3 linked regions of the Granulicella sibirica genome follow. The protein of the gene in region 1 interacts with the protein of each later gene in a pairwise test. Links are inferred from orthologs where the notes say so. Each region holds a gene or a part of one and is shown on either strand. Other genes may lie near its edges.

Evidence for each region. The genes of interacting proteins can lie anywhere in the genome.
Region 2: the proteins of dnaE (region 1) and dnaN interact in binary tests that used the Escherichia coli proteins (3 or more experiments, as listed by UniProt). The link is inferred for Granulicella sibirica from one-to-one orthologs.
Region 3: the proteins of dnaE (region 1) and GRAN_RS09605 interact in binary tests that used the Escherichia coli proteins (3 or more experiments, as listed by UniProt). The link is inferred for Granulicella sibirica from one-to-one orthologs.

The regions. Positions count from the first base shown.
Region 1 is NZ_RDSM01000002.1:405,657-412,408, forward strand. Bases 1,520-5,641 are described here. They hold dnaE (DNA polymerase III subunit alpha), read left to right. Parts: upstream 1,520-1,910; coding sequence 1,911-5,441; downstream 5,442-5,641. Other genes in these bases: GRAN_RS12695 (hypothetical protein), read left to right, coding at 1,520-1,847; GRAN_RS12705 (nuclear transport factor 2 family protein), read left to right, coding at 5,490-5,641. Outside these bases: GRAN_RS12680 (M20/M25/M40 family metallo-hydrolase), read left to right, coding at 1-334; GRAN_RS12685 (Uma2 family endonuclease), read right to left, coding at 331-846; GRAN_RS12690 (DUF3592 domain-containing protein), read right to left, coding at 875-1,249; more of GRAN_RS12695, read left to right, coding at 1,431-1,519; more of GRAN_RS12705, read left to right, coding at 5,642-5,837; GRAN_RS12710 (hypothetical protein), read left to right, coding at 5,852-6,121; GRAN_RS12715 (hypothetical protein), read right to left, coding at 6,278-6,604. UniProt on the Escherichia coli protein: DNA polymerase III is a complex, multichain enzyme responsible for most of the replicative synthesis in bacteria. This DNA polymerase also exhibits 3' to 5' exonuclease activity. The alpha chain is the DNA polymerase catalytic subunit.
Region 2 is NZ_RDSM01000001.1:2,038,243-2,042,214, forward strand. Bases 1-2,785 are described here. They hold dnaN (DNA polymerase III subunit beta), read left to right. Parts: upstream 1-718; coding sequence 719-1,852; downstream 1,853-2,785. Other genes in these bases: GRAN_RS08435 (NAD(P)-dependent oxidoreductase), read right to left, coding at 1-41; GRAN_RS08445 (HNH endonuclease), read left to right, coding at 1,984-2,349; GRAN_RS08450 (SRPBCC family protein), read right to left, coding at 2,353-2,785. Outside these bases: more of GRAN_RS08450, read right to left, coding at 2,786-2,883; GRAN_RS08455 (MBL fold metallo-hydrolase), read right to left, coding at 2,926-3,606; GRAN_RS08460 (aromatic ring-hydroxylating dioxygenase subunit alpha), read right to left, coding at 3,715-3,972. UniProt on the Escherichia coli protein: Confers DNA tethering and processivity to DNA polymerases and other proteins. Acts as a clamp, forming a ring around DNA (a reaction catalyzed by the clamp-loading complex) which diffuses in an ATP-independent manner freely and bidirectionally along dsDNA.
Region 3 is NZ_RDSM01000001.1:2,306,507-2,310,666, forward strand. The notes cover bases 1-2,973. They hold GRAN_RS09605 (aminotransferase class I/II-fold pyridoxal phosphate-dependent enzyme), read left to right. Parts: upstream 1-881; coding sequence 882-2,066; downstream 2,067-2,973. Other genes in these bases: GRAN_RS09600 (TIGR03435 family protein), read left to right, coding at 1-837; GRAN_RS09610 (hypothetical protein), read left to right, coding at 2,066-2,329; GRAN_RS09615 (alpha-L-arabinofuranosidase C-terminal domain-containing protein), read left to right, coding at 2,470-2,973. In the rest of the region: more of GRAN_RS09615, read left to right, coding at 2,974-4,160. UniProt on the Escherichia coli protein: Shows aminotransferase activity with methionine and histidine as substrates, and to a lesser extent also with phenylalanine.

The DNA of each region.
Region 1 (6,752 bases):
TGCGGATAAGGCGGAGGCGCATCTGCTGATTCGGACGGTGGGGCCCTCGGAGGATGTGAAGCGGGCGATTCTGAAGGCTGTGGGGGATCGGGCGGAGGTGACGTTCTCGCTGGATTTGACGTTTGTGCGGATGCGTCGGGTGGGCTCGCTCGAGACGATGATCGCGAAATTTGCTACGGACATTCCTTCGCTGACGAGGTGGGGAGAGCCGTTTCTGCTGGGGCCGGGGTCGATCCATGTGGCGCACACGACGGAGGAGCGCATCAGCAAGAAGGAGTTGCTGGAGTGCGTGGGGCTTTATGTGGATCTGGCTACTAGTCTGGTGAAGGGCTAGGGCTTCGGGTCAAGGCCGGCGAAGAGGCTCGGGAGATCGACGAAGATCGGGGTTCCGGGGACTTCGAGGCGGGCGGCCGCAGTCCAGCTTGCGCCGATGCACATGCGTCCGGTGCGGGTATCGGGATCGATGATCCAGATGGTCTCGACTCCCATCTTCCGATAGTCTTCGGCTCGGCGTTGGGTGTCAGAGTAGCTGTCGTCTGGGGAGAGGATTTCGATGATGAGGACAGGGGCGTCGACAAGAACCGGTGGCTGAGGGCCAGATGTGACGACGGTGACATCTGGGATGCGAACACGAGTAGAAGATACGCGGGCTCTCCACTCGACGGCGACCATAACCTGCCATTCTGATTCGTGGGAGAGAAACCAGCCGCCTAGAAGCATCTGGATGCGAGCGTGTTCCCAGGTTCCCATGTTCCGCTCCACGATTTCGCCGTCGATATACTCGCGGTCGGGCCGGTAGGTCCGCTCGAGGTACTCGGCGATGGGAATTTGAACCGAGGTCGCCATATCTGTTGGCTGAAGTCTAGCAGATGGGTCAGGAGGAGAGGACTTCGAAGGGGAGGGTGTTGAGGTTGTCTTCGGCGAGGACGGCGGTTTCGTCGGGGTTGGTGGGATTGTAGCGGATGGTGAGGGTGGGGGCTCCGGTGGCGACGCGTTCGGCGGCGGAGTGGCTGGTAGGGGTGGAGTGGGCGTAGCCGCCGTAGTATTCGCCGTTTAGGGTGAAGTGGAAGCCGGCCTCTATCTGATAGTTGCTGGAGAAGGAGGCGTTGGGATCAGAGACAGGATTGACGGACCAGCGGTTGATCTCGGCTGTGGTTTTCGGCCAGGTGGTGGCCTGTTGGATCTTTTTCCTGCGTTTGGACTCGCGGAGGGTGCGCTGAATGCTCTCGAACAGGGGAAGGCCGTGCATGGGTGAGATCGTAATACCCCCGGTGTAGGTGCTTCAAGTGGTTGGAAAGAGTACGGCGCGAGTAGTATTTTGGACGGGCACTTATCTCGTACGTTCGAGGTCTGCCATGATGCGTGTCGCGGTGCTTTTTCTCTTTTGCTCTTTGCGTGCTGGAGAGTTGTTTGCACAGGCCGGAGGGGTTTTGGGTGATTGCCCGATCGGGATGCGGGCTCGTTATGAAGGCGGATTGACGGCGCAGCGTGTCACGGATGGGAAGGTTGAGGTTGTGCAGAGGATGCATCTCAACTTCTGGAATCTGGAGAAGCGCGAGGTGGCGGGAGCTGCGGCTTCCTTCCATGGGTATACGGCGCAGGTTCGGTATGCACCGCTTGAGCCTTCAGGCAAAGGTGGATCGGATATTTCACGGACAGTGGATTTTCAGTTGGCGCTTGGCAAGGGTGAAATGGCGACGAAGCCGTTGGCGTTGAAGTCATTCGGGTCGGTGAGCTGGATCGATTTGCGATCGGTCACATATGCCGATGGTTCGGTGTGGAAGGCTGCCGAGGGAAGCAACTGCCGGATTGAGCCGGATCGGTTTCTACTGGTCGGCGGGCAGTAAGGGGAGTTTCGGGCTGGTTTTCCTCAACGGAAAAGAGCAGCGACGGAAGCCTAGAATGGAGAGATGGCAGCAGAATTTACCCATCTCCACCTCCACACTGATTACTCTCTCCTTGATGGAGCATGCGACGTTGACAAGCTGGCCGGGCACCTGAAAAAGATCGGGCAGACGGCGGCTGCGATGACGGACCACGGCAATATTTTTGGGGCCGTGCATTTCTTCGACGCGATGCAAAAGAAGGGGATCAAGCCGATCCTCGGGTGTGAGCTTTACATCTGCAAGAACGACGACCACCGGGCTGCTCCTGAAGGCGACAAGTACAACCACATGCTTGTGCTGGCGGAGAACGAGGCCGGATACCGGAACCTGGTTCGGCTGACGTCGGAGGCGGCGCTGCATGGGTTCTACCGGAAGCCTCGCGTGTCGAAGAACTTTCTGGCGAAGCATACGGAGGGGTTGATTGGCTTTTCGGGGTGCCTTGCGGGTGAGGTGAATCAGCACCTCATGGCGGGGAAGTATGACGAAGCCAAGAGGGCCGCAGGCCAGTATGAGGACATGTTCGGGAAGGGAAACTACTTTCTCGAGATACAGGATCATGGGCTTGAGCCGGATAAGCCGGTGTGCGATGCGTTGTTCAAGATGGAGCGGGAGCTGGGGATTCCGCTGATCGCGACGAACGACGCGCATTACGTGGGCGCGGATGACTCGCGGGCGCACGAGATCCTGCTATGCGTGCAGACGGCGGGGTCGATGAACGATCCGAACCGGTTCAAGTTCGATACGCAGGAGTTCTACATTAAGACGGCGGACGAGATGCTGCGGACGTTTGCGCAGAATCCCGAAGTGTGCACGCGGACGATGCAGTTTGTCGATCGCTGCAATCTGAAGATGAAGAAGGTCGACGATCCGTTTCCGGTGTTCGATTGCCCGGATGGTATGACGCTCGATGAGTATTTCGAGGATGTGTGCCGCAAGGGTTTGAAGATGCGGCTTGAGACGGCCGTCGCTCACCTGCAGAGCAAGGGGTTGCTGAAGAAGACGATCGCGGACTACGAGGCGAGGCTGAATAGCGAGTTGGACGTGATCAAGAACATGAAGTTTCCGGGCTACTTCATGATCGTTTGGGACTTCATACGGTATGCGCGGGAGCAGAGTATCCCGGTGGGTCCGGGGCGTGGTTCGGCGGCGGGTTCGCTGGTGGCGTATGTGATGCAGATCACGGATGTCGATCCGCTGCAGAATGAGTTGCTGTTCGAGCGGTTCCTGAATCCTGAGCGCGTGTCGATGCCTGATATCGATATCGACTTCGATATGAACCGGCGCGGCGAGGTGATCGAGTATGTGCGGCGGAAGTATGGGGTGGACCAGGTCGCGCAGATCATCACGTTCAATACGATGGCGGCGAAGGCGGCGATCAAGGACGTCGGCCGTGCGCTCGATATGCCGTATGGCGAGGTCGACCGCATCGCGAAGATGATTCCGGCGACGATCGGGATCACGATCGACCAGGCGTTGAAAGATTCGCCTCCGCTGGCGCAGGCGTATGAGAGCGATGCGCGGGTAAAGGAAGTGATCGACGCGGCGCTGCGGCTTGAGGGACTGGTGCGTGGGGCGGGCGTGCATGCGGCAGGTGTCGTGATTGCTCCGCAGCCTTTGACGGAGCTTGTGCCTGTTACGCGGACGAAGGACGAGGCTGTTGTTACGGCGTATGACATGAAGGCCGTCGAGAAGATGGGTCTGCTCAAGATGGACTTTCTTGGGCTTACCACGCTGACTGTTATTGATGATTGTTTGAAGCTGATCAAGAGCAATCGTGGGCTGGATGTGGATCTGGCTACGATCGATCTGGATGATGCGAAGACGTATGAGCAGGTGTTTCACCGGGCGCTGACATCGGGTGTGTTTCAGTTTGAATCGGGTGGGATGCGGGATGTACTGCGGCGCTATAAGCCGACTACGGTTGAGGATCTGACGGCGTTGAATGCCCTGTATCGTCCGGGGCCGATCCAGGGCGGTATGATCGATGACTTCATCGAACGCAAGTGGGGACGCAGGGCTGTCGAGTATCTACTGCCGGATCTTGAGTTGCTGCTGAAGGAGACGCTGGGCGTCATCGTGTATCAGGAACAGGTGATGCAGATCTCGAACGTGCTCGCTGGGTATTCGCTTGGTGAGGCCGATCTGCTGCGGCGCGCGATGGGTAAGAAAGACCCGGCTGAGATGGACAAGCAGAGGAATCGCTTCATGTCCGGTGCCGCGGAGAAGAAGCACCCGAAGGACATGGCGGGGAAAATCTTCGATCTGATGGCGCAGTTCGCGGGGTATGGATTTAATAAGTCACACTCTGCGGCTTATGCTTTACTGGCATATCACACGGCTTGGTTGAAGACGCATTTTCCGGTGGAGTTCATGGCTGCGTTGCTGACGAGTGAAACGTCGAAGCCGGAGAATGTAGTGAAGTATATCCAGGAGTGCCGCGAGATGAATATCTCGGTGACTCCGCCGAACGTGCAGGTTTCGTCCACGGCGTTTACTCCTGTTGGCGATACGATTTTGTTCGGGTTGGCGGCGATCAAGAACGTTGGGCATAACGCAATTCAGTCGGTGATCGAGGTAAGGGCAGGTTTGCAGGCGGAGGGTAAGTCGGGGTTCACGAGCCTTTGGGAGTTCTGCGAGAAGGTCGATCTTAGGCTGCTGAACAAGCGGGTGCTGGAGTCGCTGATCAAGGCTGGAGCGATGGACTCCTTTGGCCGTCGAGCGCAGGTGATGGCGGCTCTCGATAAGGCGATGGAGCAGGCGCAGAAGGCCCAGAAGGATGCGGCTGCGGGGCAGCATGGCTTGTTTGGGATCTTCGATGATCTGCCTGTTGCCGGTGCGACGAAGGCGCAGGAGTTGCCCCCGGCAGCGGAGTGGGATGAGCATACGCGTCTGCAGAACGAGAAGGATGTTCTCGGCTTCTTCGTTTCGGGTCACCCAATGGATAAGTATCGGGAGAAGTTACGCAATATGAAAGTTGTCGATACCGCGACGGCGTGTGAGATGAAGCCGGAGCCGCAGGTGTTTCGGCGGGGTGGTGGAAACGACACGCAGAACGAGATCGCCATTGCTGGTGTGATCACCGGGCTTAAGGTGGCGAAGTCGAAGCGGTCGGGCGAGATGTACGCGCAGGCTTGCCTCGAAGATACAGTTGGGAAGATCGAGTTGATTGCGTTTCCGCAGTCGTACGAGAAGCTGGCGGAGAAACTGAAGATCGACGTGCCGGTGGTGGTGCGTGGTGTACTGCGGGGGGAAGAGGACTCGGCTCCGAAGCTGGCGGTGTCGAGTATCCAGGCGCTCGAGGATGTGAAGCTGAAGCTGCCGGAGTCTTTGCGAATCAAGATTCCGCTGCACGCGAAGGATGAGTCAATGCTGGATAAGCTGCATGCTATCTTCGTTGGAGCCCCAGGCAGGGGACGGCTTCTGCTGGACCTGGAAGAGCCGGGTGAGTTCTGCGCAGTGCTTGAGCCGCAGGATTGTATGGTATCGGCGGACCGGTTGTTTATCGATCGGGTGGAGGAACTTGTTGGCGCTGGCGGCGTGCGGGTGATCGACTAAGGAGGCGAGGCGATTCTGCTGCGGAGTTCAGAGGTTAAGGAAAAGGTCGTGAATACTCTCCGCGCGCTCGAAGAAGAGCTCTTCGAGCCTGCTGTCCGGAGGAACATAACGCGGCTTTCGGAGGTGCTCGCCGATGGATTCCGTGAGTTCGGGAGTTCGGGGCGTGTCTTCAGCAAAGCACAGATTATGTCGGAGCTGCAGCACGAATTGGAACGACGAATCTCGCTCTCGGAGTTTCGTGTGAAAGCAATTTCCAAGGACGCGGTGCTTGTGACTTACCGCGCGACTCGCGTTCAGGAGGGCCTGGCGGATGTTCACTCGCTTCGCTCGTCGATCTGGATGAAGCGCGAAGGGCGGTGGGAGATTGTCTTTCATCAAGGAACAGTCGTTCCCTAGCCAGGAACCTTCTCATGGATTTCGTGCGGGCAGTGAGCGTTCTTTATGCCTTCCTCATGGAGCGTGTTGCATCTTCATGGTGTCGTCCTTTCGGCGCACGAGGCTTTGGCCCGATGAAGATTGTCCATACAGAGATGGAACTGCGCGCGAGCGGAACAGAGCGGCTTCGCCGCGCGGCCGACGGTGCGAGACTGCATGCGCTGGCCCGGAGACTACGGCTCGCCGTTTATGTGGTGGTGCTTGTTGCCGCGGCGCTGCTCGTCGATTCTCTCTTGCTGAAGTAAAGCAGAGTTGTCAGTCAACATACGGAACGCGGTGGCAATCGAACTCTTGCACACCTTCAGACCAACAGCGGCTCCAGAACTTCGCGCCGCTGCACCAAGCTAGTTGCCGTGTTCCTGGCTGATACTTATGGCGGGACAGTCCTTTTCATAGACTTTTCAACTTCCGGGAGTGTTGCCGCCATGAAACTGTCCGAAGTGCCGAGCGGAAAAGAGACTGATCAACATCACTCCTGCTGCCACAGCGAGGACGTTGCTCGTCGATCGCACATCAAAGCTCCCGACCCTCAGTACGAGCACGTAACCGATGACCGCGTTGAACAATCCCCATAGAGCGTTGATGGTTGAGGATGAGAGTCCCTCTCCTGGCGGTTTTGCGAACGGGCTCTGGAACGGCTGTCCCATGGTGCCGCTCACAAAATGCGGGACGGCGTTTGCGAAGAAAATCCCACCGAAGAAGTACGAGACAAAATGAAGCCAGTTCACTTGATTAGAGTTCCTTTCGCTTATAGATCAGTAGCCGCGCAACGATGACAATGCGGAAAGAACTCGATGACAATCTCCCCAAGGTAACCACGGGTCCACGAAACCCCTTTTTATGGCCGACGGTTATGATTGGCAACCGGCACTTCTT
Region 2 (3,972 bases), on another replicon or contig:
TTCGCCCCAAAGATCGCAATCCTGATCTGCGTTCCGGCCATCGCACTCACCTCGGTCTCACAACGGTTTTACCGCGTTTATCCTCCACCCGCCGTTTGGACTGTGAACAAATTGCACCCCGTAAAGCTTTCATTCCACGTTTGTTGAGGCGCATTCCCACCCTTTGCCCGCACTCTTCTCCAATCCCGCTTCGGCTGTGTGTGGAGATCGTGGATCGCCCGGGAGGTATCGAGAAGTTTTTACCCTGTCTTACCATCCCTCCGTTTCCTCCCAGAGGATTTTCTAAACCGGGGGTAAACCCTAACTCCTGTTCTCACAAGGACCTGGCGCTTAAATCCACATTTCAAGCGCAAACGGTTAAGGCTTCTAGCACTTTCTATCCTTTTTCCCTTATCTAGTAGGAGCAGTAGCACCCCACTAAAACCTGCCTCGCACCGGAGCTCGTCCAGTCTCCTCGCAACCCACACACCAGACACGGTTTCCCACAAAGAAAGCAGTCGCGTCCCGCCGCTCCGCGCCGCTAGAATCGGACCATGCCGGAGACCCGTCCCGCGCGAAGAATGCACCTTCCCGTGTACAGTTTCCGCAGGACCGATTTCATCCGCGTCCGCCCCGCAGCGCCTTTTTCGCCGCACTGGAGACCCTGACCGTGAGCACATCCACTCCGAACCTCGAAAGCACCGCCTCCTCCGCACACGCCACCGTGCTGGCCGGCAACCTGGAACTCACCGTCTCCCGTGCCGAGTTGCTTCGTGAGCTCACCGCCGCCCAGTCCGTCGTCGAGCGCAAAACGACCATTCCGATCCTCTCGAACTTCCTCTTCGAGGCCACCACCGACGGCGAAGTTGGCCGTCTCACCATCACCGCCACTGACCTCGACCAAAGCCTCCGCACAAGCTGCGCCGCCAAGGTCAAAAAAGCCGGAGCCTGCACCATCCCCGCCCGCAAGCTCTACGACTACATCAAGCTCCTGCCCGAAGGCGAGATCTCCATCAAGCTCATGGACAACCACTGGGTCCAGATCCGCGCTGGCCGGTCGAATACCAAAATGGTCGGCATGGCCCGCGCGAACTTCCCCCAGGTCCCCGAGTTCCCGACCAGCGGCAGCTTCCGCATCTCCGTCCCGTCGCTCAAGGGCATGATCTCGAAGACCATCTTTGCCATCTCGAACGAAGAGAGCCGCTACACCCTCAACGGCGCCCTGCTCGTCCTCAAGGCCGAGTCCATGGCCATGGTTGCCACCGACGGCCACCGCCTCGCACACGTCGAAAAGCTCGGTGAGACGCTCGAAGGCATCTCCGGCGAAAAGAAGACTCTCATCCCCCGCAAGGCGCTCAGCGAACTATCGAGCCTGCTCTCCAGCACCGAAGCTGACACCCTTGACTTCGCCGACGACGACCAGACCCTCTTCTTCAAGGTCGGCGGCCGAGTCCTGACCAGCCGCAAGCTCACCGGCCAGTTCCCCAACTACGAGGCCGTCCTCCCGCGCGACAACAACAAGTTCGTCATCGTTCGCTCGGAAGACCTTATGGGCTGCATCCAGCGCGTAGCTCAGTTCGCCGATGAGCGCTCCGGAGCCATCAAGATCCGCCTTGAGCAGAACGAGCTGAAGCTCTCCTCCTCCTCCACCGACGCCGGCGAATCCGAAGACACCATCGAAACCCCCTACAACTACGACCCCCTCGTCGTAGGCTTCAACTCCCAGTACCTCATCGACTTCCTCAAGGCTATCGGCACCCAGGGCGAAGTGAGGCTGGAGTTCAAGGACGCCCAATCGGCCGGCCAGATGCGGCCCGAAGACGGCAACGAAGACGTGAAGTACCGCTACATCCTCATGCCCATGCGCATCTGAGTCCTTCGCGAACGGCGAAAGGCGGCTTCGCCACAAGTGCAAACGAGAGGCCCGGAGAAAACGCCGGGCCTATTCTGTCTCTCGTCCCAAGCTTATGCTGGTGAAGAGCAAGGCTCGAATCCAAAGCCACTATGCCCATCCTTTCCAACGAGAACCGCGAAAAGGCCATAGCCCTCCTCACCACCCTGCGCGCCGAAATCGAAACCATAGCTGCCGGCGACGAACCGACACGCTTCCAGCTCCGCCGCTACATCGCCAAGCGCCTTGAGTTCGACGAACGTGGAACCCCCACCCAGCGCCGCAAGCTCAAAGACCAGAAAGCCAAATACCAGAAGGGCCTCTGCGCTCAGTGCAGCCAGAAGCTTCCCGCCAAGGGCTCCGAGCTCCACCGCATCAAGGCCATCGAAGGCTACACCCCCGGCAACACCATCCTCCTCTGTCGCCCCTGCCACCAGAAGGTCCAGCACTCCGACACCACCGGCATCCCCCTCCCGTAGCCGCTACGGCACCCGCTCCGCCGCCTTCTTCAAAGCCTCGAGCCACGCGGTATCCGCCTCGATCAGCTTCGCCGAGGAGTACATCTGCGCCATCAGCAGCCCCTCCATCGACTCATCCTCCGAAACATCCGTCCCACCACTCGCATTCGCCTCGAGCCTCCATACATGGACAGCCTTCCCCGTCAGCGCTCCCCCCGTCCAGGCCAAAGCTTTCCCCGCTACAACCATCCGCACCTGCGAGTGGATCGTCATCCCGCCGCTCTTCCAGGTAAATCTCCGTCCACTCACCAGCGGCCCATCGACGGTAATGCTATCAATCTGGTCCGCCCACTTCGGCCACCCCGCGGCATCGACCAGAAACCCCCAAACCCTCTCTTGGGGCGCCGCAATCGAGATCCGTACGTGCGCCACGATCGGCGCACTTTCATGCACTCGCCCCGCTTCCGCCATCCCATTCAACGTCTGCAGCGAATCCCCGCATCCGGCAAGTCCGAGCAAGCCAAACAGCCAGCCTATATACACAACTCTGCGCATCGAAGTACCCCCTCACAGCCTCCGATCGGGAGGCTCCACTCGTTAGCCCTTCGCCCGATCGATCGCCCCTTGGATCAGCTCTCGCCCGCCCTCTGACACCTTCCCATGCCCGCAAGCCACGCGCTGGACGGGATACGCAAGCAGCTTCTTCGCCGTCTCCCTCGCCTGATCGCGATTCGAAAACGCCTTCAACGGAATCCACCACGGCGTAAAACCCGTGACGGTCACCTTCCCCAGATAGCCAAACTCATCCCCCGCATAGAGCGTCCCGTCCCGCTCATCGAGAAACGCCTGGTGCCCGTGAATATGACCCGGTGTATCGATCGCCAGCAACGAACCCACGCGATCCCCCTCGGCAACCGTCCGCGTCAGCTTGCTGACGATCCCCGGCGTACCTCCACGAATCGGCCCGACTTCACCCCGTCTCAGCGAAAGATCAGGCGGGGACTGCAGAATCGGAATCGACCTCTCCGACGCCAGTAGCTCCAATCCCGGCACCTTGGCCATCAGCGCATCGACACTTCCCACATGATCCACATGCGCATGCGTCAGCAAAATACGCCTGATCGGCACATCCCCGGTAGCCCTGAGAGTGTCCTCCTCCGATCCCTTCAGATTCGCGTCGATCAGCGTAAAGCCATCCTCCTCACGCACGAGAAAGCAGTTGAAGAACCCAAGCCGCGTGAGCATTCTCCCGTATTTCCCAACTGCCGTGATCTTCATTCGCGAGCCGTCTCCCTGTGAGCTTCCGAAGGCGAAGTCCCCTCGTAAACCTCTTGAATCGAGGGCCTTGCACGAAAGCCCGGTGAAGGGTGCAATCTACAAAGCCCCCTAACTTCTCCAGTGCAACGTCACCGGACCCGACAACGGATGCGCCCCGCTCCCCGTCAACCGTGCCTGCTTCAACGCGAAATACCACTTCGCCGGTTTGTCCGCATCGTCGATCAGCATCAGCCCCGGATTGAACCGCAGACCCTGCGCCTGCTCGATCATCGTCTCCTGGTCCTGCCTCACAAACCGCGCGCCAAAGAATGTAGCGATCGAAGTCACAAACGGCACATGGTAGAAGATGTCCCAAGCCGCATACAC
Region 3 (4,160 bases), on another replicon or contig:
CAGACCGCCGCGGGAAAGAAGCTTTCCTTCGAGGTTGCTACCGTCAAGCCCAACAGGTCGGACGACTCACCCGAAGTGAACTTCACGCTCGGTTTTGGCGACAGGTACGCCGACACCGGCGGGCGATTCCTCACAAAGAACATCAGCCTGCTGGACTACATCCGCTTCGCCTACAAGCTGACAGACGGACAGGTCGAGATCCTTGAAAGCAATGCGCCTAAGTGGATAGGCACGGAACGTTTCGACATTCAGGCCAAATCGGATCTACCGAACCCAACGAAGAACCAGATGCGTCTGATGGTGCAATCTCTGCTTGCCGATCGCTTCAAGCTGCGCGTTCATACGGAAACACGGGAACTACCGGTCCTCGCGCTGGTCCTGGTCAAGCCGGGAGCACTCGGCCCGAAACTCCACCCTCATCCTGCGGCGGACGATAAATGTTCCAACGTCGCCCCGGTGGGTCAGGAATCAGGAAACGGGTCGACACCTGAGGTTCCCGCGGTCTGCGGTGGACTGGTGAGTGTCGGGGTACCGGGCGCGGCGAGCCGTGTTCGTCTCGGTGGCCGAGGGGTGCCGCTTGCGCTCCTTGGCGCTCATCTGGGCGAGATGGGCGGGTTTGGCCGTCCCATTGTGGATCAGACAGGCTTGACCGGGACGTTCGACCTCGTTGTAGAGTGGGGAGCCGATTCTGCAGTGGAGCCCCGCGATGAGAACAACCGGGAAACATACCTTCAGGAGTCGCTCAAAGATCAGCTCGGACTCAAGCTGGAGCGCCGGAAGGCATCGTTGGCCGTTCTCCTCGTAGACTCCATGGATCAGCAGCCTGCGGACAATTAGAATCTGGGTGGGCTGGCTGGCGTTCTTTTGCGCAGAGGTGTCGGATGAGTGAAGCGACGATTGCAGAGCAGTTGAAGTTGAGTGAGTTGGCTCCGAGGGTCCTGCAGTCGGAGATCCGCGCAATGAGTGTGGCCTGCGACGCGGTGAATGGGGTGAACCTCGCGCAGGGTGTCTGCGATACCGAGGTGCCGGAGGTCGTCGCGGAAGGGGCGCAGCGGGCGATTCGCGATGGCTTCAATATCTACACACGGCTCGATGGGATCGCCCGGTTGCGAACGGCGATCGCGGGGCAGGTGGCGCGGACGCACGGGATCGAGGTCGATCCTGATCGCGAAGTGCTCATCACCAGCGGCGTCACCGGAGGCTTTCAGGCCGCATGCATGGCTCTGCTGAACCCCGGCGATGAGGTTATCGTCTTTGAGCCGTTTTATGGCTACCACCTGAGCACCATCAAGGCGGTTCGCGCGGTTCCGGTGGCGGTGGGCCTGAGCGGGCCGGATTGGCATCTGGACCTTGCCGCGGTGAGGAACGTGATCACCCCGAGGACGCGTGCGGTGGTGGTGAATACGCCGTCAAACCCAGCCGGAAAGGTATTTACCCGCGCAGAACTCGAAGGGCTTGGAGCGCTCGCGGAGGAGTTCGGGCTCTTCGTGTTTACCGACGAGATCTACGAGCACTTTCTCTATGGAGGGGCCAGGCATGTGAGCCCTGCATCGCTCCCGGCTATGCGCGAGCGGACGATCCTGATGTCGGGGTTTTCGAAGACGTTTTCCGTCACGGGATGGAGGGTCGGGTACCTGATCGCCGACGCGAAGTGGCTTGGATCGATCGGATACTTCCATGATCTGACCTATGTCTGCGCGCCGTCTCCCTTCCAGCACGGCGTGGCGGACGGTGTGGAGCAGTTGCCGCTCTCGTTCTACGAAGGACTGGCGACGGAGCACGTGGGGAAGCGGGCGATGCTTCTCGATGCGCTGATGGCTGCGGGTCTAACACCGCACGTGCCGCAGGGAGCCTATTACATCCTGGCCGATGCTTCCCAGGTGGAAGGCGCAACCGCTGCCCAGAAGGCAAGGACGCTGCTACGGGAAATAGGAGTGGCCTCGGTTGCGGGTTCGGCGTTCTTCCGGCCGGGTGGCGGCGAAGACCTGCTGCGGTTCTGTTTCGCCAAGAAAGACGCGGACCTGGCGGATGCCTGCAATCGTCTGCGTGCGCGAGGCAGGGCCTAGTGGCGGCTCCATCGGAGGTCGTGCGGGTGGAGGCGGCGCTCAAGAACAAGGGCGCGAAGGAACTCGAGTGGGCGCGCTGGTACTGCGCGATGCGGCAGAGCGTTCCTTCGGCTCGACCGGCGGACATCAAGTTCTGGAGCGCGATGGCGGAGCGCGTCGAGGAGGTGCTTGCGCCTCCGGTTGCCGCGAAGGTGTACCCGTCGAAGAAGAAGAAAACGGGGCGCGGGCTTGGCGCAGGACCGATCGATTCTGGGGCAGAGTAGCAGCCATCTGGCTTTGCGCCGGGCACGAAGAGAAAAGAAGAGGCAGCCTGTTGCGATGCGGCCTTCGATCTGTATGATGTCTCCGGAATACGTTTACCCAAATTCCAGAGTTCTGCATTTCAAGGTTGAGGTTGAGATCCATGTTCCGTGTTGGCTTGAAAAGAATTTGCTTCTGCACGCTGGCGGTTGTGGCCGCGGTTCCTGCGGTTCGGTATGCGGTGGCGCAGGAGCCGGCCACGCTGACGATCGATACGAAGACCGTGAAGGCGAAGGTCAGCCCGAAGCTCTACGGCCTCATGACCGAGGAGATCAACTACTCCTACGACGGCGGCCTCTATGGGGAACTGGTGAGCAACCGCGTGTTCATGGACCGCTTCGGCGTGACGCGGTGGTTCCTTCATCCCAATGGAGCGGCGGAAGCCTCGATGGAGATAGACCACAAGGAGGGCCCGAGCGCCGCGCTGACTCGCAGCCTCGCGCTGACCGTGACGAAGGCGTCGGCGAAGGATTGGGCCGGAGTCGTCAACAATGGGTATTGGGGAATCCCGATTCGGCCAAAGGAGCGCTACAAGGGCTCGTTCTGGGCGAAAGCGGATTCAACTTCCGTCGGCCCGGTGCGGATACGCCTGATCAACAACAACTCCGGCCAGGAGATCACGACGGAGGGCGTCTCGACGCCGCTGACGACCGAGTGGAAGGAGTACCAGTTTGAGCTGGTCTCAGGCACCGCACCTGCCTCGCAGCAGAACCAGCTGATTCTCTCGGTCGAGAACCCGGGCAAGGTCTGGTTCAGCCTCGTCTCGCTCTTTCCCCCGACCTACAAGGATCGCGTGAACGGAAACCGTATCGACCTCTCGGAGAAGCTGGCCGCGATGAACCCGCGGTTCCTGCGTTTCCCGGGCGGCAACTATCTCGAAGGCGACCACATCAACGAGCGCTTCGAGTGGAAGAAGACGATCGGACCTCTGGTCGACCGGCCGACCCACCCCAGCCCCTGGCGTTACCACTCGACCGACGGCATGGGCCTGCTCGAGTTTCTCCTGTGGTGCGAGGACCTGCACATGCAGCCTCTGCTCGCGGTCTACGGCGGCTATTCGATGATGCAGGAGCACGTGAACCCCGGCCCGGACCTCGACCCCTACGTGCAGGACGCGCTTGAAGAGATCGAGTACGTGACGGGAAGCACAAGCACCAAGTGGGGAGCGCAACGCGCCAAGGACGGGCATCCCGAGCCGTTTCACCTGAGCTATGTCGAGGTGGGGAACGAGGACTGGTTCGACAAGTCTGGAAGCTACGACGGCCGGTACGCTCAGTACTACAAGGCCATCAAGGCCAAGTATCCCGACCTGCAGATCATCGCGACGACGACCGTGAAGGGTATCAAGCCGGACGTCATCGACGACCATTACTATAAGACCGCCGAAGAGTTCTACGCGATGGACAAGCACTACGACACGATGGACCGCACCGGCCCGAAAATCTTCGTCGGCGAGTGGGCCACCCGTGAGGGCGGACCGACACCGAACATGGGCGCCGCGCTTGGCGATGCCGCGTTCATGACGTCGATGGAGCGGAACAGCGACCTGATCGTGATGGCCTCGTACGCTCCGCTTCTGGTGAACGTAAACGCGGGCGGAATGCAGTGGGAGAGCGACCTGATCGGGTACGACTCACTCTCGAGCTATGGATCTCCGAGCTATTACGCGCAGGTGCTGTTCAACGAGTATCTGGGCGATGAGATCCTGGCGGGAACGGCGGAGGGCGCTCCCACCCGTTTCCACTACTCGGCCACGCGGAGTTCGCAGACCGGCGTGATTCATCTGAAGCTCGT